DNA from 2 places in the Thermoanaerobacter sp. RKWS2 genome. Region 1 is predicted to be linked to the other one. Evidence: riboswitches for the same ligand, from Rfam matches in the RefSeq annotation. Region 1 holds a riboswitch; the other holds the start of a gene.
The links. A riboswitch is a leader RNA that binds a small molecule or an ion and turns the genes downstream of it on or off. The one in region 1 is predicted to bind lysine.
Positions count from the first base shown of each region.

Region 2: it holds a riboswitch for lysine, as region 1 does, so the genes downstream of both, lysA (diaminopimelate decarboxylase) here and OEI98_RS04255 (hotdog domain-containing protein) in region 1, are expected to answer to the same signal.

Region 1 covers NZ_CP110888.1:856,281-871,472, reverse strand. The annotation lists gene galU (UTP--glucose-1-phosphate uridylyltransferase GalU) at 1-890, opposite strand, end outside; gene glmM (phosphoglucosamine mutase) at 983-2,350, opposite strand; gene loaP (antiterminator LoaP) at 2,458-3,000, opposite strand; partial or broken gene OEI98_RS04300 (amino acid permease) at 3,401-4,779, shown strand; gene OEI98_RS04295 (OAM dimerization domain-containing protein) at 4,803-5,612, opposite strand; gene OEI98_RS04290 (lysine 5,6-aminomutase subunit alpha) at 5,609-7,168, opposite strand; gene OEI98_RS04285 (MutS-related protein) at 7,172-8,653, opposite strand; gene OEI98_RS04280 (hypothetical protein) at 8,643-9,665, opposite strand; partial or broken gene ablA (lysine 2,3-aminomutase) at 9,658-10,928, opposite strand; gene OEI98_RS04265 (hypothetical protein) at 10,945-11,985, opposite strand; gene OEI98_RS04260 (3-keto-5-aminohexanoate cleavage protein) at 12,014-12,850, opposite strand; gene OEI98_RS04255 (hotdog domain-containing protein) at 12,868-13,254, opposite strand; lysine riboswitch at 13,370-13,548, opposite strand; gene pdxT (pyridoxal 5'-phosphate synthase glutaminase subunit PdxT) at 13,672-14,235, opposite strand; gene pdxS (pyridoxal 5'-phosphate synthase lyase subunit PdxS) at 14,237-15,115, opposite strand.
Region 2 covers NZ_CP110888.1:2,146,950-2,162,141, forward strand. The annotation lists gene uvrB (excinuclease ABC subunit UvrB) at 1-483, opposite strand, end outside; partial or broken gene OEI98_RS15155 (2-phosphosulfolactate phosphatase family protein) at 568-1,291, opposite strand; gene OEI98_RS11365 (PDZ domain-containing protein) at 1,305-2,549, opposite strand; gene OEI98_RS11370 (S41 family peptidase) at 2,559-3,755, opposite strand; gene OEI98_RS11375 (murein hydrolase activator EnvC family protein) at 3,845-4,984, opposite strand; gene ftsX (permease-like cell division protein FtsX) at 5,007-5,900, opposite strand; gene ftsE (cell division ATP-binding protein FtsE) at 5,884-6,570, opposite strand; gene OEI98_RS11390 (PucR family transcriptional regulator) at 6,577-7,629, opposite strand; gene OEI98_RS11395 (ABC transporter ATP-binding protein) at 7,752-8,876, opposite strand; gene OEI98_RS11400 (hypothetical protein) at 8,916-9,110, opposite strand; gene OEI98_RS11405 (hypothetical protein) at 9,110-9,565, opposite strand; lysine riboswitch at 9,698-9,887, shown strand; gene lysA (diaminopimelate decarboxylase) at 10,011-11,348, shown strand; gene OEI98_RS11415 (50S ribosomal protein L25/general stress protein Ctc) at 11,377-11,985, opposite strand; tRNA gene OEI98_RS11420 (tRNA-Arg) at 12,103-12,178, shown strand; gene OEI98_RS11425 (HAD family hydrolase) at 12,188-12,868, opposite strand; gene OEI98_RS11430 (hypothetical protein) at 12,951-13,457, opposite strand; partial or broken gene OEI98_RS15160 (cell division FtsA domain-containing protein) at 13,576-15,192, opposite strand, start outside.

The sequences.
Region 1 (15,192 bases):
GCAGCTTCATCCATCACAGGATCTAAGCTTCTCGCAACCTCTAATAAATACCTCTTAAAAGGTTCCCTTAAGTCCTCTCTTTTCAGAGCATACTCAACAGTTGCCATAAGGTAACCTAATTTATCTCCCACATCATATCTCTTGCCAATAAAATTATAGGCGTAAATTGCTTCATAATTTAAAAGAGTTTTTAAAGCATCTGTAAGCTGTATCTCCCCGCCTGTTCCTGGTGGCGTGTTTTCTAATATTTCAAATATTCTTGGCGTTATTATATATCTTCCCAGAATAGCTATATTTGATGGAGCTTCTTCTTTTTTAGGCTTTTCTACGAGATTATTCACCTTATACAATCTGTCCTCAATAGGTGTAGAATCAACAATACCATATTTATCTACATCCTCATACGGCACTTCTTGTACCCCAATAATAGAACAGTTGTACCTTTCGTATTGTTCTATCATCTGCTTTAAAACAGGGACTTCCGCATCTACTATGTCATCCCCTAAAAGAACAGCAAAGGGTTCATTGCCCACAAATGCTCTCGCACAGTATATAGCATGTCCTAAACCTTTTGGTTCCTTTTGCCTTATATAGTGAATGTTTACCATATTGCTAATATCTTCTACAAGGTGTAAAAGGCTTTCCTTCTTTTTCTTTTTTAACTCCAGCTCCAACTCCACAGATTTATCAAAATGGTCTTCTATTGCTCTTTTATTTCTGCCAGTTATTATAAGAATGTCCTCTATCCCCGACTGTATCGCTTCTTCAACTATGTACTGAATAGTGGGCTTGTCCACAATTGGAAGCATTTCTTTAGGCTGGGCCTTGGTAGCAGGTAAAAACCTTGTACCAAGGCCTGCAGCCGGAATTATCGCCTTTTTTATCTTCACCATTTTTTCCTCCTCTATATAACATTCCTTTTATACCAGAATGATAATCTATTATTAATGGATTCTTCACAGACCCTTCGCTGCGCTTCGGCTCAGAATGACACTACGCCAAATTTAGCTAAAGCTTCTGAAAGCTCTTTTTTAATCTCTTCTAGTTTTTCTTTTGTCTTTGCCTCACATCTCACAATAAGCTCTGGTCCTGTGTTAGAAGCTCTAACCAGTCCCCATCCTTCGTCAAACAACACTCTTGCGCCATCAACATCTATAATGTCGTATCCTTTTTCTTTAAAGTACTCAGTTACACCTTTTACCACATCAAATTTCTTCTCATCGTCACATTCTAGCCTTATTTCAGGTGTTGCAGGATATTTAGGAACATCAGCTAAAAGCTCAGACAAAGATTTATCTGTATTAGAAAGTATTCGTAAAAGCCTTGCAGCAGCATATGCCGCATCATCAAATCCATAGTACTCATCTGCAAAAAACATATGACCAGACATTTCTCCTGTAAATACAGCACCTAATTCTTTCATTTTTGCTTTTATAAGGGAATGGCCAGTTTTGAAAAAGATAGGTTTGCCTCCCAATCTCTCAATTTCTTCTACTAATGCCTGAGAACATTTCACTTCTACAATGACATCGGCACCGGGATGTTTTTTCATTATTTCTCTCCAATAAAGAATCATCAACATATCTCCCCAAATTATATTCCCCTTATCATCCACAACGCCAATTCTATCGCCGTCACCATCAAAAGCTATACCCAAATCAGCCTTCACTCTTTTTACTTCTTCAATTAAATCTTTTAAATTTTCTTCTTTTACTGGATCTGGGAAATGGTTTGGAAATGTAGGATCAGATTCACAATAGAGAGGATATACTTCACAACCTAAGTTATATATAACATCAGGATAAAAATATGAACCTGTGCCATTCCCACAATCGACAACAACTTTAAGCTTTCTGTCGCCTAATTTAACCTTTTCTTTTATCATGTTAATATACGAATTAATAGGATAAGCATACTTCACATTCCCTGTACCTTTTTCAAATTCGCCTTTTTCTGCTATATAGTATAGTTTTTTAAGTTCATCCCCATAAATAGTAGAAGGTCCTACCATAACTTTGAAACCATTAAATTGTGGCGGATTGTGGCTTGCAGTAATCATCATCCCTGCTTGATAATTGTACAGGACATTAGAATAGTAAAAAGCTGGAGTTGTCAAAACCCCTACATCTAATACATCACAGCCTGTAGAAGTAAGTCCTTTAATCAAAGCATCTCGTATAGGCCTTGATGATAATCTATTATCTCTGCCTACCAGCACATCCTTAATTCCTTTTTGTCTCACATATGTACCAAAAGCCTTTCCTATTATTTCTGCGGTCTCAGCAGTTAAATCTTCACCCCACACCCCTCTAATATCATACATCCTAAACATGTTTTCCTTCAACTTCATTTGTCTCAACCTCCTTTTTATGTCATACAATTTAATTATATAGATAATACTGAAAATCCTCAATACACAATCTTCACAAAATTGTTTCTTGACTTTCCGCAAATATATCAACAAGCGTAAACCAAACTCCTGTGCTGCTCAGATACATTTTCAATTACTTCAATAGCTAAATCTACACTTTTCAGTTCCCCCGCTATACTAAGCATAACTTTTGCTCTCTTTTTCCTTTTGTCTATTTTCTTAATAAGCCCCTCATACCCTTTCAATGGTCCTTCAATTATCTTTACTCTTTCTCCTTCCATTATACCTTTTGACAAATCTATTAAATCAGAATTTTTAGTAAGAGACAAAATTATTTTCATCTCTTCTTCTTTTACAAAACCAGGCCTTTTCCCTTCTTTCAGAAAAATACCTCTTTTTAAAACATCAGACATTTTATAATATAAATCATCGCTCATCTCGGCATTTACAAAAACATATCCAGGAAACAAAAGTCTAATTCTTTCCACTGGTTGTCCTTTTTCTCTCTCTATAATTTTTCTTTTCGGAATAAGCAATTTCACTTCCTCTTGTTTAAAGCAACTCTCAATAATATCTCTAACTTTGTTTTCATATCCACTTCGAGTAAAAATAACATACCATTTTTTCATTTTTCTACACCCCATTTTATAATTTTAGCAATTATTTTTACAAAATTCAACATATAATTTCCAAATCTTATATAAATGAGTATACGAATAGAAATTTGAAAAACTCAGCTATTGTGCTATATTATAATTATTCGAAACAAATTAACGTTTAAAGGGGAACTTTTTATGCAAATTTTTATTGTTGACGCTTTTACAAGTAAAGAATTTAGTGGCAATCCTGCAGGAGTAGTAAATCCATCAAGGTGAAAGCATAAGTTTAAGTTATATTAAAAAATTATTGTTGTAAATTTTTAAAGCTTTATAACATTAAAACATTCACTAAGATAGGGAGACATGAGGCAAAATTTTTGATAAAATATTTAAGCGTGTGATTTTAAATTTCGGATTAGGAGGATTTTAGATGGACTTATTTAGAAAAAAATCAGCAGACCAGCTGCTGGAAGCAGCTGAACGGACAGGTTTAAACAAAAACTCACCGCTATTGACCTTGCCGCTTTGGCAATAGGTTCTGTCGTAGGTACAGGTGTCTTTGTGGCAACTGGGGAAGGCGCATTAAGAGCTGGTCCAGCCGTTATAATTTCTTATGTTATAGGCGGTATAACTGCTGCTTTAGCTGCCCTTATATTCGCCGAATTAGTTACAATGTTCCCTGTTGCTGGAAGTACTTACACTTATTCTTATGTTGCCTTTGGTGAGATTATCGCTTGGATAATAGGTTGGGACTTACTTTTGGAATATTTAGTCTCAGCCAGCGCAGTAGCTTCTGGATGGTCTGGTACTTTTGTAGGACTTTTAAAGTCTTTTGGCATAACTTTGCCAGAAATTATAACAAAACCTCCTATTTCGGGAGGAATAATGGATTTGCCAGCAATTTTAGTAACAGCATTTGTCGCTTGGATTTTGTACATTGGTGTCAGAGAAAGTGCAATGACAAACAACATTATAGTGCTCTTAAAAATAGGGGTAATCCTTTTGTTCCTGTTCTTAGGCTTTAGCCATGTAAAATTGTCAAATTTAACACCTTTTGCACCTTACGGTTGGAAAGGCATAATGTCTGCTGCAGCTATTATATTCTTTGCATATATAGGGTTTGATGCCGTATCTACCGCAGCGGAAGAAACAAAAGATCCAACTCGAAATGTACCGTTAGGACTTGTAATGGCAATGATTGTAATATTAGCACTTTATATTTCAGTTGCCGTCGTTTTAGTAGGTATGTTACCTTATAAACAGATTATTCCGGATAATGCTCTCCCAGGTGCATTAATGAGCATTGGAATTAACTGGGGTTCTGCATTAGTAGCTACTGGTGCTGCCGTAGGTATGATATCTACACTCCTTGTAACTCTTTACGGTCAAATAAGAATATTTATGGTTATGGCAAGAGATGGACTTTTACCAGAAGTTTTCTCCCATGTTCATCCCAAATATAGAACACCTCATATCAACACTATAATTACAAGTGTAGTAGCAGCTATTATTGCTGGATTTTTGCCACTTGATATAATTATTGAGCTTTGCAATATAGGTACTCTGTCTGTATTTGTAATTGTATCAATAGGAATATTAGTCTTAAGAGTTAAAATGCCTAATGTTGAAAGGAAATTCAGAGTTCCTTTTGTTTGGGTAGTAGCACCTCTTACAATGGCTTTCAGCTTATACCTTATGGCAAGTCTACCTTGGGTTACATGGGCAAGGTTTGGAATATGGATGTTAGTAGGCTTGATAATATATTTTGCTTATGGCAGATACCATAGCGTGCTAAATACACAAAAATAAGGGAGGCTGCAAAAAACAGCCTCCTACTTTTGTATATCTCTTAAACCTTTTATTCCTCTTTTGACCATTTCAGTTACTATAAACGTCGCCACATCATCAGCATATTTACCTGGTCCAAAACCTGCATCATACCCCAATTCCTTTGCAAGTTCATGAGTTATTCTAGGGCCGCCACATATTAATAACACCTTATCTCTTATTCCCTCTGCTTCAAGAAGCTCTACAAGATGAGTCAAATTTTTTATGTGAATGTCCTTTTGTGTAACTGTTTGAGAAATCAAAAGCGCGTCTGCTTTGAGTTCTATCGCCTTTTTAACAAATTCCTCGTTGGGAACTTGGCTCCCAAGATTATGGGCTTCTATCATCTCATACCTCTCAAGCCCATAATGACCTGCATATCCCTTCATATTCATAATGGCATCCAGTCCGACGGTGTGGGCATCTGTTCCTGTTGTGGCACCAACTACCACAATTTTCCTCTTTATGTGCTCTTTGATGTATTCATTGACTTCTTCCATTGTCATAGTTTTGATATCTATAGTCTCTACATGTATAGAAGTATAGTCTACAGTGTGAATAAGGCTTCCGTATATTATGAAGAAGGTAAAATCTTTGTCCAAAGGTGTATGATATACCACCATTGGATTTTCCAGTCCCATCTTCTTTGCTAGTTGCTTAGCCGCCTCCACTGCTTTTTCTCCATCTGGTACAGGTAAAGTAAAGCTTAATTGAACTTTTCCATCATTTATCGTATCTCCATAGGGTTTAACTTTGGTCAAATCAAGGGTTTTATCGTAATCTTTCCGCTCTGTAGAGTAAAGCCCACTGCTCATTGTCTATCACCTCTTAGCATAAGGTCTATGAAAGGATTAAAATAGTTTGGGTCTTTCTCTACAACTCCCTCTAAACCTCTTCCTCCATTCATTGACCTTTTAATTCCTGCAAACTTACCTTGCTCTAATGTTCTAAAGAGTCCTTCCTTTTCAATTTCCCTCAATAGCTCATAAGCCTTAATAAGAACTTCATTAGCCCTCTGTTGGATTATTCCACCTTCTTTAAAGTATATCTCATCTGCTATATCTGCCATATTGTTGAGTATATACTTTGCACTCTCAATAGACAAAGCCCTATCAGACATAAAAGGCGTGTGTATAGCTTCTGTAAGCATACCCAAAAGGTGAATCTTTTGCTTTGTCATTATAGTCACAATATTAAATAAAGCGTCTTGCACATGCCCTTTAAAAATATTCCCTGTCATGTACTTTGTAGGTGGCATGTATTTTAAAGGAGCTTTAGGGAATATCTCTCTTGCCATTTGCGCTTGCGCAAGTTCGTATAAAAATCCATTTTTAAGGTCAGGATTCATTTCAAAAGCGTGCCCCAATCCTATCTGCTCTTCAGGAATTCCTGCTAAAAGAGCAAATTGCTCATTTATAAGCTGGGAAGCTAAAACTGTGTGAGCCTCTTCATAAGCATCAGAAGTTGTCAAATAATTGTCTTCTCCAGTGTTTATAATAATTCCTGCAAAACCATTTATAATTCTTGAAAAATATTGGTCTACAAGAGTTCTCTTCATATTTATATCTCTAAAAAGAATCCCATACAATGCATCGTTTAGCATAACATCTAATCTCTCTAAAGCCCCCATAGCCGCAATTTCGGGCATACAAAGGCCAGAACAATAATTGCAAAGCCTTATATACCTCCCTACCTCTTCAGAAACTTCATCAAGGGCTTTTCTCATAAGGCGGAAATTCTCTTGTGTAGCGTAAGTACCTCCAAATCCTTCAGTAGTTGCTCCATAAGGTACATAATCTAAAAGGCTTTGTCCTGTAGTCCTAATTACCGCAATTACGTCTGCTCCCTGCCTTGCAGCAGCCTGTGCCTGCACAATATCTTCATAGATATTACCCGTTGCCACAATCAAATAGAAAAGTGGACCTTCTTTCTCACCGTATTTTTTCAAAAGTTCTTCTCTTTTCCTTCTATTTTCTTTTATCTTTTCAACAGTTTTTACCGCAACCTCTTGAACAGCTAATTTTATATCAAACAAATCTGCCATCGGCATTTTAGTAAGGTCAAGCTCATTTCTACCCACTTTTTTAGCTATCTGTTGAGGAGTAAGTCCTGTATAAAGCATAGCATTACCTATAAAGAAAGCTACCCCAAGTGAAAGTCCCCCTCCATTTTTTATGTTGTCAACCACAACATTAGGAAGAGGAACTCCCATCTCATCTACTCCATCTATTCCTAAAAGCCTACATACTGTTCTTTCAATTGCAACAGTAGTATGGGCATCAATAAATTTTTGTGTATCTTCTGCAATATTTCTTGCGCACTCTCTCGCCTTATTGACTATATCCCAATTTAAATTGAGCTTGCTTTTCATATATCACTCCTCCTTCTCATAGTACTTTTCTGCAAGTTCTATAACTTCTTCTTCTAAGCCCAATATTCTACAAATGTTCAAAGCATCTTTTGGAACTTCATAGAAAGAATCTACCCTTTCCAAATTGTAATCCATATATTCTTGAAGAATTTCTATCGAATTGCTTCTATTCATGCTAATTTTTTGTTTTAGCATTTCAAAGTCAACATTTTTCAGCCCCACTACTTGATAATGAATCATATTTTCCTCTACCACACCGTCATAATGGGTGGCTAATACGGTTATAGAAGGAAAACTATTCAAATACTTTGAAATAGCTTTTACAATGTACAATCCCTCTTCTGGATTTGTTCCCCTCGCTATCTCATCCAATGCAATAAACCCACTCCCTTTTTTTACATCCTCTATTATTTCTTTTAATTTAATAACTTCCGCTCCAAAACTACTTAATCCTCTTGATACAGACTGTAAATCCTCAGAAACAAAATGTATAAAATCTACAATAGGAAAGGAAGCTTCCTCAGCAAATACAAAAAACCCCATTATGCCTAATAAAAGATTAAGAGTGATAGTTTTTAATGCTACAGTTTTTCCTCCCATGTTGGCACCTGTTATAACAGTAGTTCCATTTTTTATCTTTAAACTTATTGGAGTAAATTTTTTGCCTTGAGCCTTTAAAATGTCTGAAACCTGAGGATTTATTACATTCGTAAAGTTAATCTCTAAGTCTTCATTTATCTTGGGTTTTATTCCTCCATATTCCATTGACAATTTAGTTTTTGCCATCAAAAAATCAAAACGACCTATAGCTTTTATATTAGCTTCTAATATACTGATGTAGCTAAACAACTCTTTAGAAATCCTCTTTTTAACTTCTAACTCTTCATGTTGCTCTAAAACCACTATCTCTAATCTTTTTTCCTTTAACTTTTCGATTTTTTCTTTTTCTGTCTCTAAAAATATTTGTCTTTCAATTTCCCTTTTTTTCTCTCTTATTTCTTTAAGCCTTTGTGAATATTCATCATAAATGTGAAAAGTAGCAATCCTCTTTTTTTGAGGGTCAAGTAAATCTAAAATAGGTTTTACTGATTTTAGCTTTATATCTTCTATGTCAATCTTTAATCTTTCTATAAAAGTGCGCAGTTCTTCACTCAAAAGGCAAAATATTTTTATTTCGTATAGCTCCACTTCATCTAAAATTTCGCCAGTTTTACACTTTTTTACACTATTTCTTATATCTTTTATCTTAAAAAGTATTTTTAAAATTTTATAAAACAACTCTTTGTCCTTTTCTAAACTCCCTCTCATTAATTCAATATAGTCATACTCTTTTATAACTTTTTCTTTTTCCTCTCTTTTAAAAGGTTTTACATTTTTCATCTCTTCTTTCCCATAAGGAGTTATAACCTGCAATTTAGCCATTATATAGTTAAAGCCTATTTGCTCTCTTTCTTTTTCTGTCAAAAATTTAATATTAATCACCACCCATTACATCAAATACAGGGATAGAGATTTCTTTTTTTAATCTCTCTAAAAACTCCTTTTTGTCATACTGATAATTTAAAGAGGAGACAGGATTTATAGTAACGCAAACTAAATTTGCTGGTTTTAGTACTTTTAAAATGCCACCACCCTTTTGAAACTTTAAAAATGTTTCTTCTTGTAAAAAAAGCTTTGTAGAGTCTTCTGCAAGAAACACTACTCCTTTATACTTATCTGTACCTCTCATCACATCTTCAATTAATTTATCAGAGACCACTCCCTTTATAATTACATGAGTGGCCCCTTCTAAATTTACAACAATCTCTTTAGAAGAATCTATAGCTGTAGGTAGTTCTATCGTTTTATAACGCTTGTCTTTGTATATAAAACCCAAACGAGAGTTATCTAAAATATTTTGCGCCAATTTTAAAATTTCTTTATCTTTTTCTGCCTCTATAGACAAAAGTTTCACAGTAAAAGCTGTTTTTCTAATCGTCTCCTCCATATCATAGGACAAAGCTGCTCCTGTAGCCAGTATTGTAGCTTCAGATACAGAAGGAGAAGCCTGAGTTTTTCTACTTAAGGCTCCATCTATAATAGCTTTATCACAACCCAATTTCAAAAGAAGGTTACATACTTTTGCCATTTCACTATTTATAGATGGTCCTGCTAAATCTACATAACCATCGCTTAATGCTTTAGCAATTACTATTTCTCCCATTGGAGTATCAAATCCTGTAGTTGCAACTATTTCTTTAGTAATATCGCTGTTTAGCAAAGCCTCTTTCGCTGTCGCTATATAGCTACCTTTAGCTATGTAAATTCGAGGTTTGGGGAAAAAAGCTACTTGGTCATACTCTTCTCCATCTCTTCCTATTGAGGTAAGACCAAGGGTATATTTACCCCTGGCCTTACTCAAAATATAATTTAGCACAGTGGTTTTCCCTACATTTTTCGCCATACCTATTATAGAAATAGTACGATAGTCCTTCAGCAATTCAAGTATTTTACTCATCTAATCTCCTTCTCTTTTTCCTTTCTAATTCTTGAGGCTCTATTGTAGCAATTTTGTCTTGCTGGAGAAGACCCGCAACACCAGTTATTTCTTCTGGTCTTTCCTCATCGCATACACAAGGACCTGGCATATAATTTTGTGGCTCTATATATGTGGTGATAACTCCTTCATAATTTCTAAGAACTACTTTGTCATGGCTTTGAGATATTACATAATTGGGGCCTACTGGAATTTTCCCTCCTCCGCCTGGTGCATCTACCACAAAGGTAGGAACGCAAAATCCTGATGTATGACCTCTCAAAGCCTCAATAATTTCAATTCCCTTTGAAACAGGAGTCCTAAAGTGGGAAAGCCCTAATGACAAATCACATTGGTAAATATAATAGGGCCTTACCCTTATTTTCACCAATTCATGAACAAGTTTTTTCATGACATGTACGCAATCATTTACTCCCCTTAGAAGAACCGTCTGGTTTCCAAGAGGAATTCCCGCATCTGCCAGCATTTCGCAGGCCCTCCTAGAATCCTCTGTTATTTCGTGAGGATGATTAAAATGAGTATTTAACCATATTGGATGATATTTTTTGAGCATATTAACAAGTTCGGGCGTTATTCTTTGTGGAAGCACAACAGGAGTTGAGGAACCTATTCTTATTATCTCTACATGAGGTATCTCTCTTAGCCTTTTTATAATCCTCTCTAACCTATCATCTGAAAGAGTAAGTGGATCTCCCCCGAAATAAGTACATCTCGTATTTGCGGAGTTTTAGCAATGTACTCGATGGCCCTCTCTATTTTATCCATTGGAAGTGGCGCATCAGTTTGTCCTGCAAATCTTCTCCTCGTGCAATGTCTGCAATACATAGAGCATTGGTCTGTTATAAGAAGCAGCACCCTATCAGGATATCTGTGAGTAAGCCCCGGCACTGGTGAATCTACATCTTCACTAAGTGGATCTACCAAATCTTCGGAAGCCCTGTAAAGTTCATTTATAGTAGGAACCGCTCTCTTTCTTATAGGGTCATTTGGATCGTTTGGATCTATTAAAGAAAGGTAATATGGCGTTATAGCCATTCTCAAAGTCTGCAAAGTCTTAGAAATCGCTTCTTCTTCCTCTTGTGTCAAAGGCAAATATTTTTTAAGTTCTTCCACTGTCTCTATTCGGTTTCTAATTTGCCACTTCCAATCGTTCCACTCTTCGTCCGACACATGGCCGAAAAGCTCATATCTCCTATTAACTCTCATTTTTAAAAATCCCCCCATTTAATTTACCTCTGCCTCACTTAGCATACATTTCTTCAAAAACTTTCCTCAGCTTTTCATTCTCTCTCAATTCTTGCAGAGTGATTTCTGCATGATCTTTTGTATAGCCATTTCCTATTATCATCGTGATATCTTTTCCTACACCTTCTGCACCTAAAGCTGCTTTTGTGAAATTTGTCGCCATTGAGAAGAAATAGGCAATTCCTTCATCTCTTACAGGCAAAATAGTGGACATCTCTGTGTTTGGGATATTTACACAGTTTATAGCAATATCTACTTCTTTCCCTCCGTTTGCTTCTAGAGTTTTATTTAGAACCTCCACTGGTTTTTGCGCATCAGCGATTATAATCTTATGGCAAATGTCTAATTCCTCTAATTTTTTCTTTGCTTCTTCTCTTCTCACAACTCCTATAACTTTGCCAGTCGGTCCTACTCTTTTTTTAGCCTCATAACAGCAAAGCATTCCTGACTTCCCATTAGCTCCAAGCACTAAAACACTCTGACCTGGTTTTACAAGTTTTGCAGTTTGAGCAGGCGCTCCTGCTACATCTAAAGCAGCCAAAGCTAATGTTTCTTCCATGTCATCAGGAAGTTTAGCATAAATTCCGCTTTCAAAAAGTATAGCTTTGCCCTTTATTTCAACTCTGTCTATATCGAGTTTGACGGATAAAATCTCATCTATTCTAAGAGGAGTAAGTGTAAGAGAAACTAATGTCGCTATCTTATCCCCTATTTTTAAGTCCCTCTTGCCGAGTAGTGCATCTCCTATTTTTTCAACACGGCCTATAAGCATTCCCCCAGAGCCTGTAACGGGGTTTTGCATTTTTCCCCTTTCATTTACAATTTGAAAAATTTTTGCCTTGATTTTTTCCACATCTCCGCCAGCTTCTTCTTTAAGCTGTGTAAAACTTGCAGAATCTATATTCAACGCCATCACATCTATTAAAATTTCATTATCATAAATTGTATCCATATCGTTGGAAATCTTGTATGCCGCTTGTGGCAAAACCCCTTTTGGTTCAATTACGCGATGTGTTCCATATTTACATCCCATCATATATAACTCCTCCTACCTTCCTTTAAAATTAAACCTCCATGTATTTTACCCCTAATCCCAATATCTTTCTTGCCTCATCAGGGGTTGCAATTTCCTTTCCTAATTCTCTTGCAATCCTTACAACTTTTTCTACTAATTCTCCATTGGATTTAGCAATGACTCCTTTAGAAATGTACACGTTATCTTCAAAACCAACTCTTACATGCCCACCAGTCAGTATAGCCATTGTGGCAACTGGAAATTCATATCTTCCTATCCCAGTTGCAGTAAAAGTGCTGCCTTCTGGAATACTTTCTTTTAAAAACAGGAAGTCTCTCATTTCGCCCGATATTCCACCGTTTACTCCCATCACAAAATTGAAATGCATCGGCGCTTTTATGTATCCTTTTTTGTGAAGCCTTATTGCTGTATCAATCATACCTTTGTCAAATACCTCAAGTTCAGGCTTTATTGACAACTCATTCATTTTAAGTGCAAACTCAATTATCATATTTTCAGTATTTGCAAATATTTCATCTCCACCAAAATTTAAAGTACCACAATCTAAAGATGCCATTTCTGGCTGTAAATAAATAGGTTGAAGCCTTTCTTCACTGGTCATACCAACAGCTCCACCAGTTGAGGGCTGAATTATCACATCTGGACATCTCGCCTTTATGGCTTCGATACACTCTCTAAATCTCTCTTTGTCTTGTGTAGGTGTTCCATCATCATAACGGACGTGCAAATGAATAATGCTTGCCCCTGCGTTGTACGCTGATTCCGCTTCTCTTGCAATTTCTTCTACTGTATATGGTACATTTGGATTGTGTTTTTTTGTGACTTCTGCTCCACATATGGCAGCAGTTATTATCAATTTTTCCACTGCCTATCCCCCCATCTTTATTTCTTATACCTTTGCTTATCCTTTGGAACTACGCATGTACCGCTGGCTCTACATACAACGATTGGTTTATCTAAAACTTCTGCCGCCGAATCGCTAATGTCAGGCCTTGCTGCTATCACCTTTTTGGCTTCAAACACCATTTTCCTCGAAGTATTGCCCACTTCTACTATTTCACCTGTAGCTTCTATAAAATCTCCTGCATACACTGGTGCGAGAAATTCAACATTGTCATAGGCTCTAAAAAGTCCTTCATCTCCATCATGCCGTATCAAAAGTTCTGTTGCAACATCCCCAAAAAGGTTTAAAATTCTTGCCCCATCAACAAGATTTCCACCATAGTGGGCATCGTGCATACTCATCCGCACTCTTATTATTGCCTTCAAACCAATCCCCCCTTTACTTTTTCTTTGTAAAAATAAAAGCACTGAAAGATTTTCAGTGCCTAAATAGCCTTTTTGGCAAAGAAAAGCGCTATTTATGCAATGAAAATCTTTTCACTGCATAAATAGCGCTCCATGGGCCCTCACCCATGACAGTGATGAGTTTTGTTCTCACCCCCAAGGATATACTTAAGAACAAGTATACCCTTTCGGCAGACAAACCTTCGCCACAAGTATTGGAGGTTCTTCTCCTTAACACCTTGTGGGTACCTGCTTGCCCGCTCCTCTATTTATGCTATTAAAAGCTATTAAGTTTTCAAAATTAATGTAAAGCTTATCATCTACAATATATTATATCACACCCAAAAAATTTTTGACAATACAATATCAAAAATTTTTGTAAAAAAGGGCTTTAACAAGTTAAAGCCCTAAAAAGTATTTGTAAAAGCTCAAATCATCTGTAAGTTCTGGATGAAATGCTGTAGCAAGTAAATTGTCCTGCTGTGCCGCAACAATTTTACCTTCATATTTTGCAAGTATCCTAACACCATCCCCTACACTCTCTATATACGGCGCTCTTATAAACACCGCTTCTATCTCATCTTCAGATACCGCTGGTATCATAAGCCGCGTCTTGAAACTGTCAATCTGACTTCCGTAAGCATTTCGTCTAACAGTAATATCCATTATTCCAAGGTGTATCCTCTCATCATTAACTATATGTTTAGCCATAAGTATCATGCCTGCACAAGTGCCCCATATAGGAACTTTCCTCTCGTTTAACTTTAAAATGGCATCTTTAAGCCCAAAATCTACAAGTATTTTTCCTATTGCAGTGCTTTCGCCACCTGGAATAATGAGGGCATCGAGAGTTAAGATAGTGTCCCTGTCCTTTGCCTCTACCGCTTCAATTCCTTTTATAAGCTTTAATTTATCCATATGTTCCTTAACAGAGCCTTGAACTCCCAAAACTCCTACGCGCAAATTACCATCCCCTTGTTGCATATAAATCTTTTTCTTCCAGTTGCCTTATATCTATGCTGGCCATCGCTTCTCCTAGCCCTTCTGAAACTTCCGCAATTATTTCCGGCCTATCAAAATATGTTGTGGCTTTTACTATAGCAGCTGCCATTTTCTCAGGGTTTTGCGATTTAAATATTCCTGAACCCACAAAAATTCCATCTGCACCCAGTTGCATCATAAGTGCCGCGTCTGCCGGTGTGGCAATACCTCCCGCTGCGAAATTCACAACTGGAAGTCTTCCGTGTTGTGCAACATATTTTACAAGGTCATAGGGCGCCTGAAGTTCTTTTGCAGCAGCCATAAGTTCGTCTTCCCTTAAAGTTGTAAGCCTTTTTATTTCGGCATTTATCGTCCTCATATGCCTTACAGCCTCTACTACATTTCCAGTCCCTGCCTCTCCTTTTGTCCTTATCATTGAAGCTCCTTCTCCTATGCGCCTTAAAGCCTCTCCGAGGTTTCTCGCACCGCATACAAACGGCACTTTAAAATCCCATTTGTTTATATGGTACATCTCATCTGCAGGGGTTAAAACTTCGCTTTCATCAATAAAATCTATCCCGAGTGCCTCTAAAATCTGTGCTTCCACAAAATGCCCAATTCTAACTTTTGCCATAACAGGGATTGATACTGCTGCCTTTATCTCCTTTATTATTTTAGGGTCTGACATTCTTGCAACTCCGCCTCTTGCCCTAATATCAGCTGGAACCCTTTCAAGTGCCATGACAGCAACAGCACCTGCTTTTTCCGCAATAATTGCCTGTTCTGGTGTTGTCACATCCATGATGACACCACCTTTTAGCATTTGGGCTAAATTTTTATTTAGTTCATACCTTTCATTCATTGTTCTACTCCTCCTTACAATTGTATCGGTATTTGTATGTATCTTAATATCAATTGTATCTATTAAATAATAACAAG
Region 2 (15,192 bases), 1.3 Mb from region 1:
CCTTAGGGAAAGCATAAGATTTTCGTAATCTACAGGGTCACCTAAGCCATATATACAAGAAACACTGGCGACAATTATAACGTCTCTTCGCTCAAAAAGAGCTGCCGTAGCAGAGTGCCTCAATTTATCTATTTCTTCATTTATAGAAGCGTCTTTTTCAATATAAGTATCAGTTTGGGGTATATAAGCCTCCGGTTGGTAGTAGTCATAATAACTTACAAAATATTCCACTGCATTGTCTGGAAAAAACTCTTTAAATTCACTGTATAATTGCGCAGCCAAAGTCTTATTATGAGCAATGACAAGAGTAGGGCGATTTAACTTTTGTATTATATTAGCCATAGTAAAGGTTTTTCCAGAACCCGTCACACCCAATAAGGTTTGAAATCTATATCCTTTTTTTACCCCTTCAACTAATTTCTCTATAGCTTGAGGTTGGTCTCCTGTTGGTTTAAAATTAGATACCAACTTAAATCCACTCATTTTTTCTACCCTCTTTGCAATTTATCATCTTATTATTATAGCATACCCTACTTGTCAACACAAACATAACCAAACAGCCGGCCTTTACAGGTCGGCTGAATTTTTTATAATTCCGTCTTTAAGTTTTGGCACAATATCAAACTTATCAACTGTCAAGCAAAACTCAATATCTTCATCATACCCTAAGTCTTTTAATCTTTTAAAGTGATAGCCCTCCTTCATTATTTCATACAAGTTGTCCTCATAAGGTTTATACAAAAAATAACAGGCTTTTGACAAATCATCACTTTCAAATTTCATTAAATCTTGCAATTTTTTATATATCACTCCAGCAGTTATTATGTCGTCAAAAGAAAATTTCCCTTCTGTACCAGCACATACAATTACTGTATCTTTATTGCTTGTGTATATATACTTAGCAACAGCAGAAGCATTTAAAAGGCATCCTAAAATTACATTATCTGCTAAAGAGACTTTTTAAAGCTTTTGTTCCATTAGTAGTAGTAAAAATTATCGTTTTATTCTCTACTTTTTCACGAGTATACTCTAAAGGAGAATTAGATAGGTCAAAGCCTTCAATCTTTGTAGAGTTTCTTTCCCCAGCTAAAAGATAAGTTTTTTTATCTAAACTTTTTACAAGTTCGATCGCTTCTTCTACTTCTGAAACTGGAATAATCTCTTTAGCTCCGTTGTACAAAGCAGTAGTAATAACACTTGTCGCCCGTAGAGTATCTATTACAACGACATTTTTGTCTTTTAATTCTCTTTCATTAATAGAATTATATGTTTCAAAAGTTTGTAAAAACACACACTTTGCCTCCTTATTTGTTTTTCTTAAAGATGTTTTTAAATATTTCTTTTAGTTTTTTTATAAATATTCCCCCCTCATTGATTTCATAAATCATAGAAGTTGCCTTTGGCACTATTAAAACTCCTAATCCCAAAATTCCCTGTGGATCCTTATATTCATAGTTAGTGTAATTACCATTTAAATCTTTTACAGTGATCCACATCACAGAAGGCCGTTCATTGAGTATTCGTATTATATCATCTGGCTCATTAATAGGAATATCATTAATTTTTAATATTACATCCCCCGGTTTAATTCCCATTTCTCTAGCGGGAGAACCTTTTGCTGTCGCTAAAATCATCACTCCTGTATCTGGCGCTACAAAAAGAGGTGGATTTTCCCTTTCTTCTCTTTGGCCTATTAAAATTAAAAGCTCATGAGCCACTGGAGCAAAAATAGCTGCTAAATATTGAAATAATTTAATATAGATTCCTAATATCGCCAATATAATCAAAACTATACTAAAGAAAAATAAACGTATAGAAGAAATTCGCGTTTTCTTTTCTGGAAGTTGTGTTAAAGCTAAATCTCCGTATCCTAAAGCTGCAATACCTGGCATAATTAAAAAAATTGCATTATTTAAATCAATTCCAGCCGGTTTGATAATGGGCCACCAATCTGGCATATTTACTCCCTGTCCCGTTATTGTTATCCCAGTAGCAATAGTTAATGCAGCAAAAGGAATAGGCCAAAATTTTTGCATAGTAAAGCCTCCTGCCACTCGCCCATCCTTAAGCCTTACAAAGATAGGAGTGGTATTCCTTGGACCATCTATATATATTAAAAGGCTTTCCATCAAATGAAGAATACCTACAATAGACATAAGTGCAGGAACACTTATACTAGGAAATCCAAAAATTAAGCTGGATAGGGAAACTATTCCTCCTGCATAAGAAAAACAAATATATCTAGGATTGACAAACATTAACACTATAGCCAAAGGCCATACATACTGAAGCCCTACATTTTCTATTGTTATTCCTAAAAATATCATAAAAAAGCTCCCAATTATTGCAGCAATTACACCATAAAAGATAGAGTCAAGAACCAATTCTTTCATTGGTTCTTGCTCATGTCCCATAATCTCTCTTTCTATAGCTATTTTATTTCTATACTGCATTATCATTAGAATTATCACTATCCAGAAAAAAGGATTAAAAATTGACAAAGCTATTGTCTTTATTGCCATCCAAAAAACTTGAATAAAAGCTATCATTTTAACACCCTACTTTATCTCACTTTTTACAATCTCAAAAGCTTTTATAAGCTGAGTATCTCTTTTTAAGTCAGGAGTATCTTGAAGAGTGTAATTTGCAGGAAGCTCTACTACGTAATTTGGCTCAATTCCTTTGCCTTGAATATTTGTGCCATTTGGCGTGTAATATCTCGCAATAGTATATTTTAATCCTGTACCATCGCCAAAGTCAACAACAGTTTGTACCAGCCCTTTCCCAAAGGTAGTGGTTCCAACTAAAATTCCTACTTTTCTATCTTTTATTGCACCTGCTAAAATTTCTGAAGCACTGGCACTGCCTTTATTTACAAGCACTGCAATAGGCAATCCCAATCCTGGTCCTTTAGAATAATATTCTTTATTGTCAACTCTTCCTTTAGTCGTCACAACAACTCCTTTGGGCAAAATTAAATTAGAAATATCTATAGTTTCCTCTAAAAGTCCACCAGGATTATCTCTTAAATCTATTATAAGTCCTTTCATTCCTTGAGATTTTAATCTATTAAGGGATGCTTTAAAGTCATCAGAAGTACTTTGATCAAACATTGTAATCTTAATATATCCAATCTTATCAGGAAGCATTTCCTCATATACCGTTTCTAATTTTATTATCTCTCTCGTGATTGTCTTAGTAAAAGTTTTTCCTTCTCTCATTATAGTAAGCGTTACCTGTGTTCCTTGAGGTCCTCTCATCATTGCCACTGCCTCGTCTAAATTTTTGCCACTTACTTTTGTATTGTTCACTTCTACTATTATATCCCCGGATTTTATCCCTGCTCTTTCTCCTGGTGTATTTTTTATTGGAGAAACCACTACAATATGATCTTCTTTATCAACTGCTACAACTATACCTATTCCCCCATAAGTGCCTGTAGTCTGAGTCATAAAATCAGAAAACTCTTTTTTATTCATGTATACAGTATAAGGGTCTCCTAAAGAGTTGGCCATCCCTTTCATAGCGCCTTCTAAAAGGACTGAGGAGTTAACTTTATCAACATACCTATTTTCAAGAATTTTCTCAATATCAAAAAGCTTATTATATTCTTCTATCAACTGGTACTCCTCACGAGAAACAAGGACTTTACCATTAGGAAGAGCCACTGATACTGCATTTGCTAACATAAAAGTTATAACATTTGTAACTATTAAAAGCACTGCTAATAAAATATAAAATCTTTTTTTTGCCATAATTTCCCCACCTTTTTTAGTCTCTTAAAATTATATATGTATGTTCTTTTTTATTATACAACATTCATGAAATAAAAAAAACAGACTGGTTATTTTAACCAGTCCATCGGATCTACAGGAACACCGTTTTTGCGCACTTCAAAGTGCAAATGAGGCCCTGTACTTAAACCTGTGCTTCCTGCCTTCGCTATAACTTGACCTCTTTTAACCATATCTCCTTCTTTAACTAATAAAGCAGAATTATGACCATACAAAGTGGATATTCCGTCTCCATGGTCTATAATTACTGCATATCCATATCCACCGTAATAACCTGCAAAAATGACTTGTCCATCTGCCGCAGCTACTATTGAAGCGCCCGTCTCGGCAGCAATATCAATACCCGTATGCATTCTACTCTGTTTAAGTATAGGATGATATCTCATTCCAAAAGGTGAGGTTATAACACTACTAGAAGGAACAGGCCATAAGAGTTTTCCACCACCATATTTAATTTTTGACTTCGCTTGTAATTGTTGAATAACTGTTTCTAGTTGTTTTGATTGTTGCAGTAACTCGTCTTCCTGTTGTTCATATAGTTTTTGCTGTCTCTCTAAATCTCTCATTAAACCTTCCCGCGAGGCCATAGCTACTTGTAATTCCCTTTGTCGAGAAACTATTTGATTTTTATAATTTTGCGCTTCTTTTTGCATTTGTGCTAATTCTTCCTCTTTTTGTTCAATAAGTTCTCTTTGTTGCTTATAGGATTCAAATAAATTCGAATCAAAATCTACTATGCGTTTTACAATATCCAATCGTGTTATAAAATCTCCAAAATTTTTGGCACCAAGAAGCACATCTAAATATCCCCATTCTCCACTTATGTATATAGCCCTTATGCGCTCCTTCATTGTTTGGAACTGGGTATTTTCCTTTTGTTTGGCCGCTTCTAATTCTTTGCGCGTTTTGTTAAGTTTTGCAGTAATATCAGACAATTGTTTTTGTGCATTTGCTAATTCTTGCTGTGTAGCATTAAGTTTTTTATCTAAATCTGCTATTTGAGCGGCAATATCATTTTTTTGATTAATTACTTCTTCCTTTTTCTTCTTAGTCTCAGTAATGGATTTTTGAATTTGATTTAATTTGTTTTTAGCATCTTGAAGCTGGTCCGCTTTTGGATAGGACGTAAAGAGCACTGTAAAGAGAAATATAACAACAAAGAGTAGCCATTTCCACCTGTATCTTCGCAATGCTATTTCCCCCTTGTAAATTTTACACATTCAAGAACCTTTTAATTGAAAGTCCACTTCCTAAGGCTCCAATTATTGCACCAATTAAAGAAAAATACACCAAAATGTCCCCTACTATTTTTTCTAATGGCAATAGTTGAAACACTATTAATTTATTATTAATAATATCAAGCACATATCCATAAATTAAAACTAATAGTGCAACTGATAACAAGGCACCTACCAGTCCTAATACTACACCTTCAATCAAAAAGGGCCATCGTATAAACCAATCAGTCGCTCCAATATACTTCATTATGTTTATTTCTCTTCTCCTTGCAAAAACCCCCAATTTTATTGTGTTGGAAATTATGACAATTGAAATTATAAAGAGAATAAGTATAATGGAAAGCCCCACTATCCTTATTATCTTTATAATTCCAAGAAGCTTATCTACAACATCTTGCCCATAACTTACCTTGTCAACTCCATTTATTTGCTTTATCTCGTTTGAAATATCTTTCATTAAACCAGCATCTTTCACTTTTACTATATAAGATTGGGGAAGGGGATTGTCCTTTTCTAAACCTTCTGCTAAATAGCTTTTATCTCCTAATTGTTGTTTAAATTTTTGTAAAGCCTCTTCTTTAGATTCAAAAACTACTGAAGTAACACCAGGTATTGTTTTTATCTCATTACCTATTTGGCTAACTTCTTGCTCAGAAATATTATCTTTTAAAAACGCTTTAAGTTCTAATTGAGATTCCACCTGATTAGTCAAACTATTAACATTTAAAATAATAACAAGAAACAAACCTAAAATAAGCATTGCTGCCATTACAGAAGTTATAGAAGCTATTGTCATAAGCCTATTTCTTGCTAAATTGCTAAAACCTTCTTTTAAAAAATATTTTAAATTTCTAAAGAGCATATCCATAAACACCCCTTGCTTCATCTCGTACTATGTTTCCTTTTTCCAGCGCTATTACCCTTTTTTTCATAGCATCTACTATGTCTTTTGCATGGGTGGCCATAACAACTGTAGTACCTCTTTTATTTATTTCAGAAATAAGTTTTACAATTTCCCAGGAAGTATCAGGATCCAGATTCCCCGTAGGTTCGTCTGCTATAAGAATAGAAGGTTCATTTACAATAGCTCTTGCTAAAGAAACCCTTTGCTGTTCTCCACCAGACAGCTGCCTAGGATACTTGTCCGCTTTATCACTTAATCCTACTAATGACAATACCATCGGGACTTTTCTTCTTATCTCCTTTGGATGTGCTCCAACTATTTCCATAGCAAAGGCAACATTCTCAAACACTGTTTTATTAGGAAGCAATCTAAAATCTTGAAAAACTACCCCCATACTCCTTCTCAAATAAGGTATCTCCCGCTTTTTAAGTTTTGTTATATCTTTTTTATTAATCACAATACTGCCAGAAGTAGGTTCTTCCTCTTTTAGCAATAATTTAATTAAAGTTGATTTACCTGCACCACTAGGCCCAACAATAAATACAAATTCTCCACTTTCAATTTCAAAACTAATATTTGAAAGAGCAATTATATCTTTATTGTATCTTTTAGATACATTTATAAACTTTATCAAATTTTCTCACCTCGGAATATCGTATAATTTTGTCAAAGTCATGATCATCTTTAACAGGACAGCTTCATCAAAATTCTTAGCATCCAGGCCTGTCATTTTAAAAATTTTATCAAGTCTATAAACTAATGTATTCCTATGGATGTATAACTCTCTGGCAGTCTCACTCAAATTTAGACTATTTCTAAAAAAAGCATTTAAGGTTTGTATCAATTCCTCATCTTTGAAAATACCAAAATCAATATTTCTTTTCTTAATAAAATTATTTACTTTTTCTATGTCAATTCCCCATAAAATTTCTGCAAAGCTGTAATCTTCGTAAATATATATTCCTTTTTCATCTTCCAATTTTTTACCAATAAGTAAGGCTGTCTCTGCTTCCCTATAGGCGATATGTATATCCTCAATTGGCACAAAGGAAGAAGAACTGGCTATTTTTACTTTCATATAGCCTTCAGATTCTATCATATCTTTCATAGTTTTATAAAGTTCTATTAAAGAGTTATTTCCTTTGTAAGAAAATATCGCTGCAAATCTTTTATCATCAAATTTTACAGTATATAAATTACCTTTATCAAAAATGTTGGTAATTATTTTTATCGCATCGTCAATTTCATTATTCGATTCGACAATTGCTACTGTGTATTTCACATTCTTATTTATTTTATATTTTTCAGCATAATACGACACTAAATTTACGCTTAATTTACCTGTTAAAGCCTCTATCAAAAACTCTTCTCTATTATATTTCTGCAGCAATTGTTCAAAAATTAGAGAAATTAGATAAAGCACTTTTTTTGATTGTTCATCTTTTCCTTCTAAAGCGATAGTAAAAAAGAGAACATCATTGTAAAATATGTTATAGCATATAAATTCCCCTACTTCATATATCTCTTTTTCATCAATATATTCTACATTTATCTTTAAAAATCCTGCTTTTTTTTCAAAAAAATCTTTGTCGCCGTAAATTAAATTTCCGGACTTATCTATTATATATATTGGCATTTGAATATTTTTTTGAATATCGTAGGCTACCTTTTTTATAAGGTCATAGCCGATCATTTTCATACCACCTTACTTTATAGTATACAATAATTATACACTATTTCCTAGAAGAAATAATAGGCAAATGTAAATTTATGTGGTATTTTGACACAAAAAATAAAAGGCGGAATAACCGCCTTTTAGCTTATTACTCTATTCAAAATTGTCATTTCTGTTTCTTTGTCAAACATGTGCAATTTATTTATATCAAATCCTATTTTAATTACGTCTCCTGCTTTTGCTCTTGTTCTTGGATCTACTCTTGCTGTCAATGAAACACCATTCACATCCAAATATAGAAATGTCTCTGGACCCATTAGCTCTGTAACTTCTACTTTTGCTTCGACTACAGCCTCTGGATATGCTTCCAAGAACACTTCTTCGTCATGCAAATCTTCTGGCCTTATTCCTAGCACAATTTCTTTTCCAACGTAGCTTGGATCTTTTAATCTCTTTAAAATCCCTTCTGGCACCAAAACGCTGAATCCCTTAAAAGTAGCATATACTTTGCCATTCTTATTCTCTAATCTTGCATCAATAAAGTTCATTTGAGGACTTCCAATAAATCCAGCAACAAATAAATTATTTGGATAATCATAAATAGTCTGAGGTTTATCTACTTGCTGAATAACTCCATCCTTCATAACTACTATTCTTGTACCCATTGTCATAGCTTCTGTTTGGTCGTGGGTAACATATATGAAAGTCGTCTGCAATCTGTCGTGAAGCTTAGCCAACTCAGTTCTCATTTGTACTCTCAATTTTGCATCTAAGTTGGACAAAGGTTCATCCATCAAGAATACTTTTGGATTGCGGACAATAGCACGCCCCAATGCAACCCTCTGTCTTTGTCCACCTGACAAAGCTTTTGGTTTCCTGTTTAAATATTCTTCCAATCCTAAAATTCGAGCTGCTTCTTTTACTTTTCTATCAATTTCCGCTCTTGGAACCTTTCTAAGTTTAAGACCAAAAGCCATATTGTCATACACTGTCATATGAGGATAAAGAGCATAGTTTTGGAATACCATTGCGATATCCCTATCTTTTGGTGGCACGTCATTCACAAGTTTGCCATCAATATAAAGTTCGCCTTGAGATATTTCCTCAAGCCCTGCTATCATTCTCAATGTTGTAGTTTTACCACAGCCAGAAGGTCCAACCAATACTATAAACTCTTTGTCCTGAATTTCTAGATTAAAATCTTTAACTGCGGTAACACCGCCTGGATAGACTTTGTAAACATGTTTGAGTACAACATCAGCCATTTTTAGATTCCCCCTATTAGAAAACGTTTGATGTTTTTATTATAATACTATTTCTTCTTCTTTACTATCGTCAATAAATATGATATTTAGCACAAATTTTTGTACAATATATCTACAATAGTAGGTATTTTTTTCTTTAACCCTCTTTTTTTGAATTTTATTTAAAAAATTAAACCACAAGAACACTAATACTCCATCAATAGCAATCAAACTCCAAAAAACATATAGTTTCACTATTTCCCCCTCCTCATCCAGGGGGACAATTTAAAAATAGTGATGAGATTCCCTAAGGCCAAAAGTGCTACCACGTCTATAATTAGACTATATAAATAGTGCCAGTGAAGATACTTTAGTGCCCCTATATGCACTAATGAATATTCCATTATAAAAAATAATGCGGCTGAAATAATCACATCTATAAGGCGCAAAATATTATTTTTAGGATATGTTTGTGCATACAATACCCCTATGCAAAAAGGCGCACCTAAAGTAAAAAATAAACTTGAATCAAAGATCCTAATAACAACATTAGAAAAATCGTAAAGATTAAGACCAATTGCAATTTCATCTACAACAAGTTGAAAGCTTAAAGCTAATAGGCCTCCCCATACAGTATATTTTATATACCTCCAATCAACTAATAAAAATAAAATAATCCATGAAACTACGAAAGTTATTATCCATGGCACTTATACCACCTCTTATTTAGTTTACCCATTTTTTAATCTCTAATAAAAAATTTTTTGAAAATCTATTGACAGCTGTTTTCATAAATGATATTATAATAAAAAAATTGAATAACAATACCTCATCTTCTTGGAAGGTGAGGTAGAGGCGCGGGTCATCAAGAGTAGTATACCAGAGGTATTTAAGGGCCGATGAAGGTATATGAAAGGGATGCTCGCCGAAGCGCGTAAATTCCTTAAAGTTTACGCAGCTGGGCCTATGCCGAATAGGTATAGGACTGTCACTGGAGGTTTCCCGAGCCTTCAGTGAAGAGCTATCTCGCTATAGGGGGAAGGAGGTATTACCATGTCTATGTGCAAAATAGGCAGCTGAGGTAATACTTAGCTGTATTTTATTTTGTTTTTTAGTTTCATAATTTAAATTATTAAAGTAAATGAGGTTGATAGAATGTTGCATGGGACAATGAAAATAAATTCAAAGGGTCATTTGGAAATAGGTGGTTGCGATACTGTAACTCTTGCAAAAAAGTTTGGTACACCGCTTTATGTAATAGATGAAGAGCTCTTAAGACAAAATTGTAGAGCATTTTACAATGGCTTTAAAAAAGATTATCCAGGAAATGAAGTGATTTATGCCAGCAAAGCTTTCATGACAATGGCAATATGCAAAATAATTGAAGAAGAAAACTTGGGTCTTGATGTCGTTTCTGGTGGAGAATTATATACTGCGTTAAAAGCAGGATTCCCTGCTGAAAAAATATACTTTCACGGCAACAATAAATCGAAAGAAGAACTTATAATGGCATTAGAAAATAACATTGGGAGAATCATTGTAGATAATTGGTTTGAACTAAATATGTTAAATGACTTGGCAAAAAAGATGAATAAAGTTCCTAATATTTATATAAGAGTATCTCCTGGTGTAGAAGCTCATACTCACCAATATGTAAAAACAGGACAAATAGATTCAAAATTTGGCTTCCCTCTTTTTAATGGAGACGCAATGAGAGCCATAGAATATGCTTTAACTTTGGAAAATGTAAATATAGTAGGTCTACATTCTCATATCGGTTCTCAGATTTTTGATGCAGAATCTTATAAAGCTGAAATAGAAATTATGATGAATTTCTTAAAATTAGTAAAAGAATTTTTAGGTTGGGAAGTAGGGGAACTAGATTTAGGTGGAGGTTTTGGAATAGCATATGTAGAAGAGGACGATCCCCAGCCAATCGAACAAATAGCACAAGAAATAATGCAAGCAGTAAAGGAATATTCCGTTGCTTTAAATATAAAAATGCCAAACATAATTGTAGAGCCAGGTCGTTCTATAATAGGAAATGCTGGAACTACTCTTTACACAGTAGGAGCAATTAAAGACATACCAGGTGTTAGAAAATACGTAGCAGTAGATGGAGGAATGTCTGATAATATACGTACCGCTTTATATGGAGCAAAATATGATGCTATTGTAGCTAATAAAGCTAAGAATATAAAATCAGAAAAAGTATCAATAGCAGGAAAGCTTTGCGAATCAGGTGATATGCTAATTTGGGATATTACCCTACCTAAAATTGAAGAAGGAGATATTTTAGCAGTGCTGTGTACAGGTGCTTACAATTATTCGATGGCCAGCAATTATAACAGGTTACCTCGTCCTGCTGCAGTACTCGTATCTAATGGTCAGGCTGACATAATCGTTGCGCGAGAAACTTATGAAGACTTAATCCGAAATGATATAATCCCAGAAAGGCTAACCAATGAAAAGAGAAAAATCGCTAATTATTAAAAAAGAGAGGGATAACCTCTCTTTTTTATTATTCACTTTCTTTTGCTGTTTCAGTAGCCTCTTCTTCTGCCTCTTCTTCTTCACTTTCTCTCGGTGCCAATACAGAAACTACAATCTCATCAGGGTCATCTACAACTTTTACTCCCTCAGGAACTTGTATATCTTTTACAAAAAGTGTATCTCCAATCTCTAAATTGCTTAAATCCACAACAATTTCTTGAGGAATTTTGTCGGGTAAGCTTTCCACTGTCAACTCCCAAAGTTGATGCTGTACAATTCCACCTCTACTTTCAATAAGGCCTATTCCCTCAAATTTCAACGGAACAGTAGCTTCAATTTCTTCATACATTGACACTCTTTGGAAATCCACATGAATTATTTTCCCTTTCAAAGTATCTTCTTGAATTTCTTTAATAACCGCATTATGAGTAGAACCATCCACAATCACATTGAGGAGGACATTCCTTCCATGTTTTTGTAGCAACCTTTGAAGCGCGTTATATTCCACTGCCAAAGGAATGCTCTCCGCCATACCCTTGCCATATAAAATAGCAGGAATATAGCCTTGATTTTTCAAACAGCGAGCTGCATTTTTACCAGTATCTCTTTTTATAGCTTCGATACTGATTGCTTGCATCTGTCACTCCTCCTTTTGCTTATTGTTTCCAAATATTATTTTACCACTACGTTTAATAAATATCAAATCCATTTGACAGGTTAATTTTTTCATAGTAAACTTTTATGTGTAAAGTGTGCGCCTGTAGCTCAGCGGATAGAGCGTTCGGCTCCGGACCGAGAGGTCGCAGGTTCGATTCCTGTCAGGCGCACCATTTATTTTATTAGTTTTTACAACATCTTCCATCATTGTTTAATTCATCTATAATTTCTAATAATTCTTCTCCTAAAGAACTTATAATAAAATCAGCTTCTGATAAGTCCTGATTTCCGGAATTAGGATTTTTAAAACCTATCACTTTCATCCCTGCTTTTTTAGCACCATAAACTCCATTATATGAATCCTCAATTACAACACACTCATGGGGTTTTACTTTTAATTTGTCTGCTGTATATAAAAATATATCTGGTGCTGGTTTGCTATTTTTTACATAGTCTCCAGATACAAGCACCTCAAAGCATTTATCAATTCCCAACTTTTTCACAACTAATTCTATCACATCTATAGGAGAGGAAGAAGCAACAGCTAATTTATACTCTTTCTCAAAAAGCTTTTTTACCGTCTCTGTTATACCTTCTATAGGAATTATTTCGCCTGTTTTCAATACATGCTCTAAATACCTTTTTCTATCTACTTCTACAAGCTCTTCTACGCTTTGAGAAAGATTAAATCTTTCTTTAATTTTCCTCCACATGTAATAAGAAGAAGTCCCTACAAATGTCAAATGTTCGTCTTCACTTATCTCTACTCCTAAACTTTTGAATAATTCCTCTTCTAATTTAATGTGTATTGGCTCACTGTCAATAATTACACCGTCCATGTCAAAGATAATTGCTTTAATCACTTATATCAACCCCTTGCAAAGTTGTTAGTTATTTATCTCCAAAAGTTCTAACTCTTGTTTCATTCTTAAACTACCTCTTCACTTATTTGAAAAGTTTTCTTGGTATATATCTTCCTATAGTCTCTATCATCTTTTCATTTGGCTCAAAAAACAAAACAGTTTTTATCCCTTTATCTTCAAACACTGCAAAATACACATCAGGAGAAGACATAGAACTTACCGCTTCAATTCGATTTTTAATAGCTTTTATGTCTTCTGTGAACTTGTCAGTATTAACCCTTGCCATGATTTCAAAATCTCTACAATCAACGCTTACAACATGTTTCCTTCTTTTTTGGTCAATTATTTTATCCACATCCAAATCACTGTTTGTAAGTGAATACTCAAACTCAATGTTTCTCGACCTTATTAAGTAATACGCTAAATAGCCAAACAAAAGCAAAAAGAAAATCAAGAAATTTCTAACTATTGGTATTAAAGGTATCACGCCAAACACAATAATTAATGTAGCCACCACAACACCAATACTAAATAGAGTATCCTTCGAAGTTTTTTGTTTTTTGACTAATCTTTCGATAAATACATCCATTCTCTTTTCACCTCTCCCTTAATTATATCAGCAATGTCAAAATTCCACAACTTTATATATTTAAAAGCGAATAAAATTAAAGTCTCCACCCTTTTAAAAGCGGAGACTTCACCTACTTTTATATTTCAATTTCAATATTATCTCCTGGCTTCAATATATCTGTATAGGAGGCACGCCTTCCATTAAGTTTCATTTCTGGCACTTTGTTATTATCCAGTTTCAAATCTATAAAATTAAATACGTCTACAAACAGATACTCTTCTTTCCCCTTTAACACTACTTCTTTCCCATTTACTGTTACAACAAAACTTGTTAAATCTTCTTTTATAACTATCTCATCCCCATTTTTTATAACATAATTTTGGTCCACTTTTGAATCATTTACAAAAATTATTTTCCCTTTTTGCTGCTTTAGTAGTTCACCAGCAGTTATTGTAGCATCTTGCCCTTTTTGACCTTTTATAATTGTTATTTCGTCTCCATCCTTTATAGGAGTTTTTAAATTTGCTAATGAATCATTTACATATATTTTGGGAGGTGTTCCTTCTTCACCTTTAACAACGATTTTTTGGCCGTTAAGATTGAAAACTAAATCTTTGCCATTTTGTACAATTAAATTTTTAGAGTCATAGTTTATAGCAACCAAAGCATCCATTACCGTGGGATTTTTTATGTTAAAAATCTTTATTGCTTCATTGTCAATAGAAACTTTTATAAAGTCCTTTCTCTTATTTATCATTGCAGAGTAAGCTATTCCTATTGGAGTTATGCTTTCAGGGCCTTTTAACGTCTTCCCTTTGTAATCTAAAATTTCTACTGATTTTATATCTCGTACAGATACTCTATTTATAGGTAAATTCAATATAGATGCTATTTCTTCAGGCAAATTAGTAAGATTACTACTGCCACCGACTAAAAATACCGCAGAAGGGCTTTTACCATTATATTTTATAATTTCGTTGCATATCTTTTGCGCCAAAACTTTAACTTGTGGCGCTATAATTTCCATTACTTCTTCTTTTGTTATTTTGTGCTCTATATTTAACACGTCTTTAAATTTGATTTCTTTTTTTGTGCTTTTTTTATTTTCTCAGCAGTATTAAAATCGGTGAGGAAATGGGTAGCAATTGATTCCGTAATTTCATCACCGGCATAAGGCACCATAGAATATGCTATTATGTTTCCTTCTTTTGATATAGCAATATCAGAAGTACCTGCTCCTATATCTACAAGAGCTATATTCAACATCCGAATTTCAGGTGGAATTGCCACATTTATTGCTGCTATAGGCTCTAACGTGATATATGAAACTTCCAACCCAGCTTTTTTTACTGCAGCATAGAGCCCTTCTACTACATCATAAGGAAGAAAAGTAGCTAAAATTTCTACTGCTATTTCACGGCCTTTATGTCCTTTTAAATTGGTAATAGGAAAACTATTTAAGTAATAATTGGATACTGTATAACCGACGGTATGATATTTTGTAACCCCTGATTGAGAAACAATGGAATTTTGTGCAATCTCAAGAGCTTCCAACTCGAGATTGTCTATATCTTCTACCGTTATTTCGTGCTCTTCATCAATATTTTTTTCCGCTCTCGCAGATTGAGTTTTTAAAGACCTTCCCGCCGCCGCAATACATACTTCTGTCAATTTTATATTTAAAGAGTCTTCAAGACTTCTCTTTATTTTTTCAACAACATTAGCAACTTTATCTATATCATGAACTTGCCCA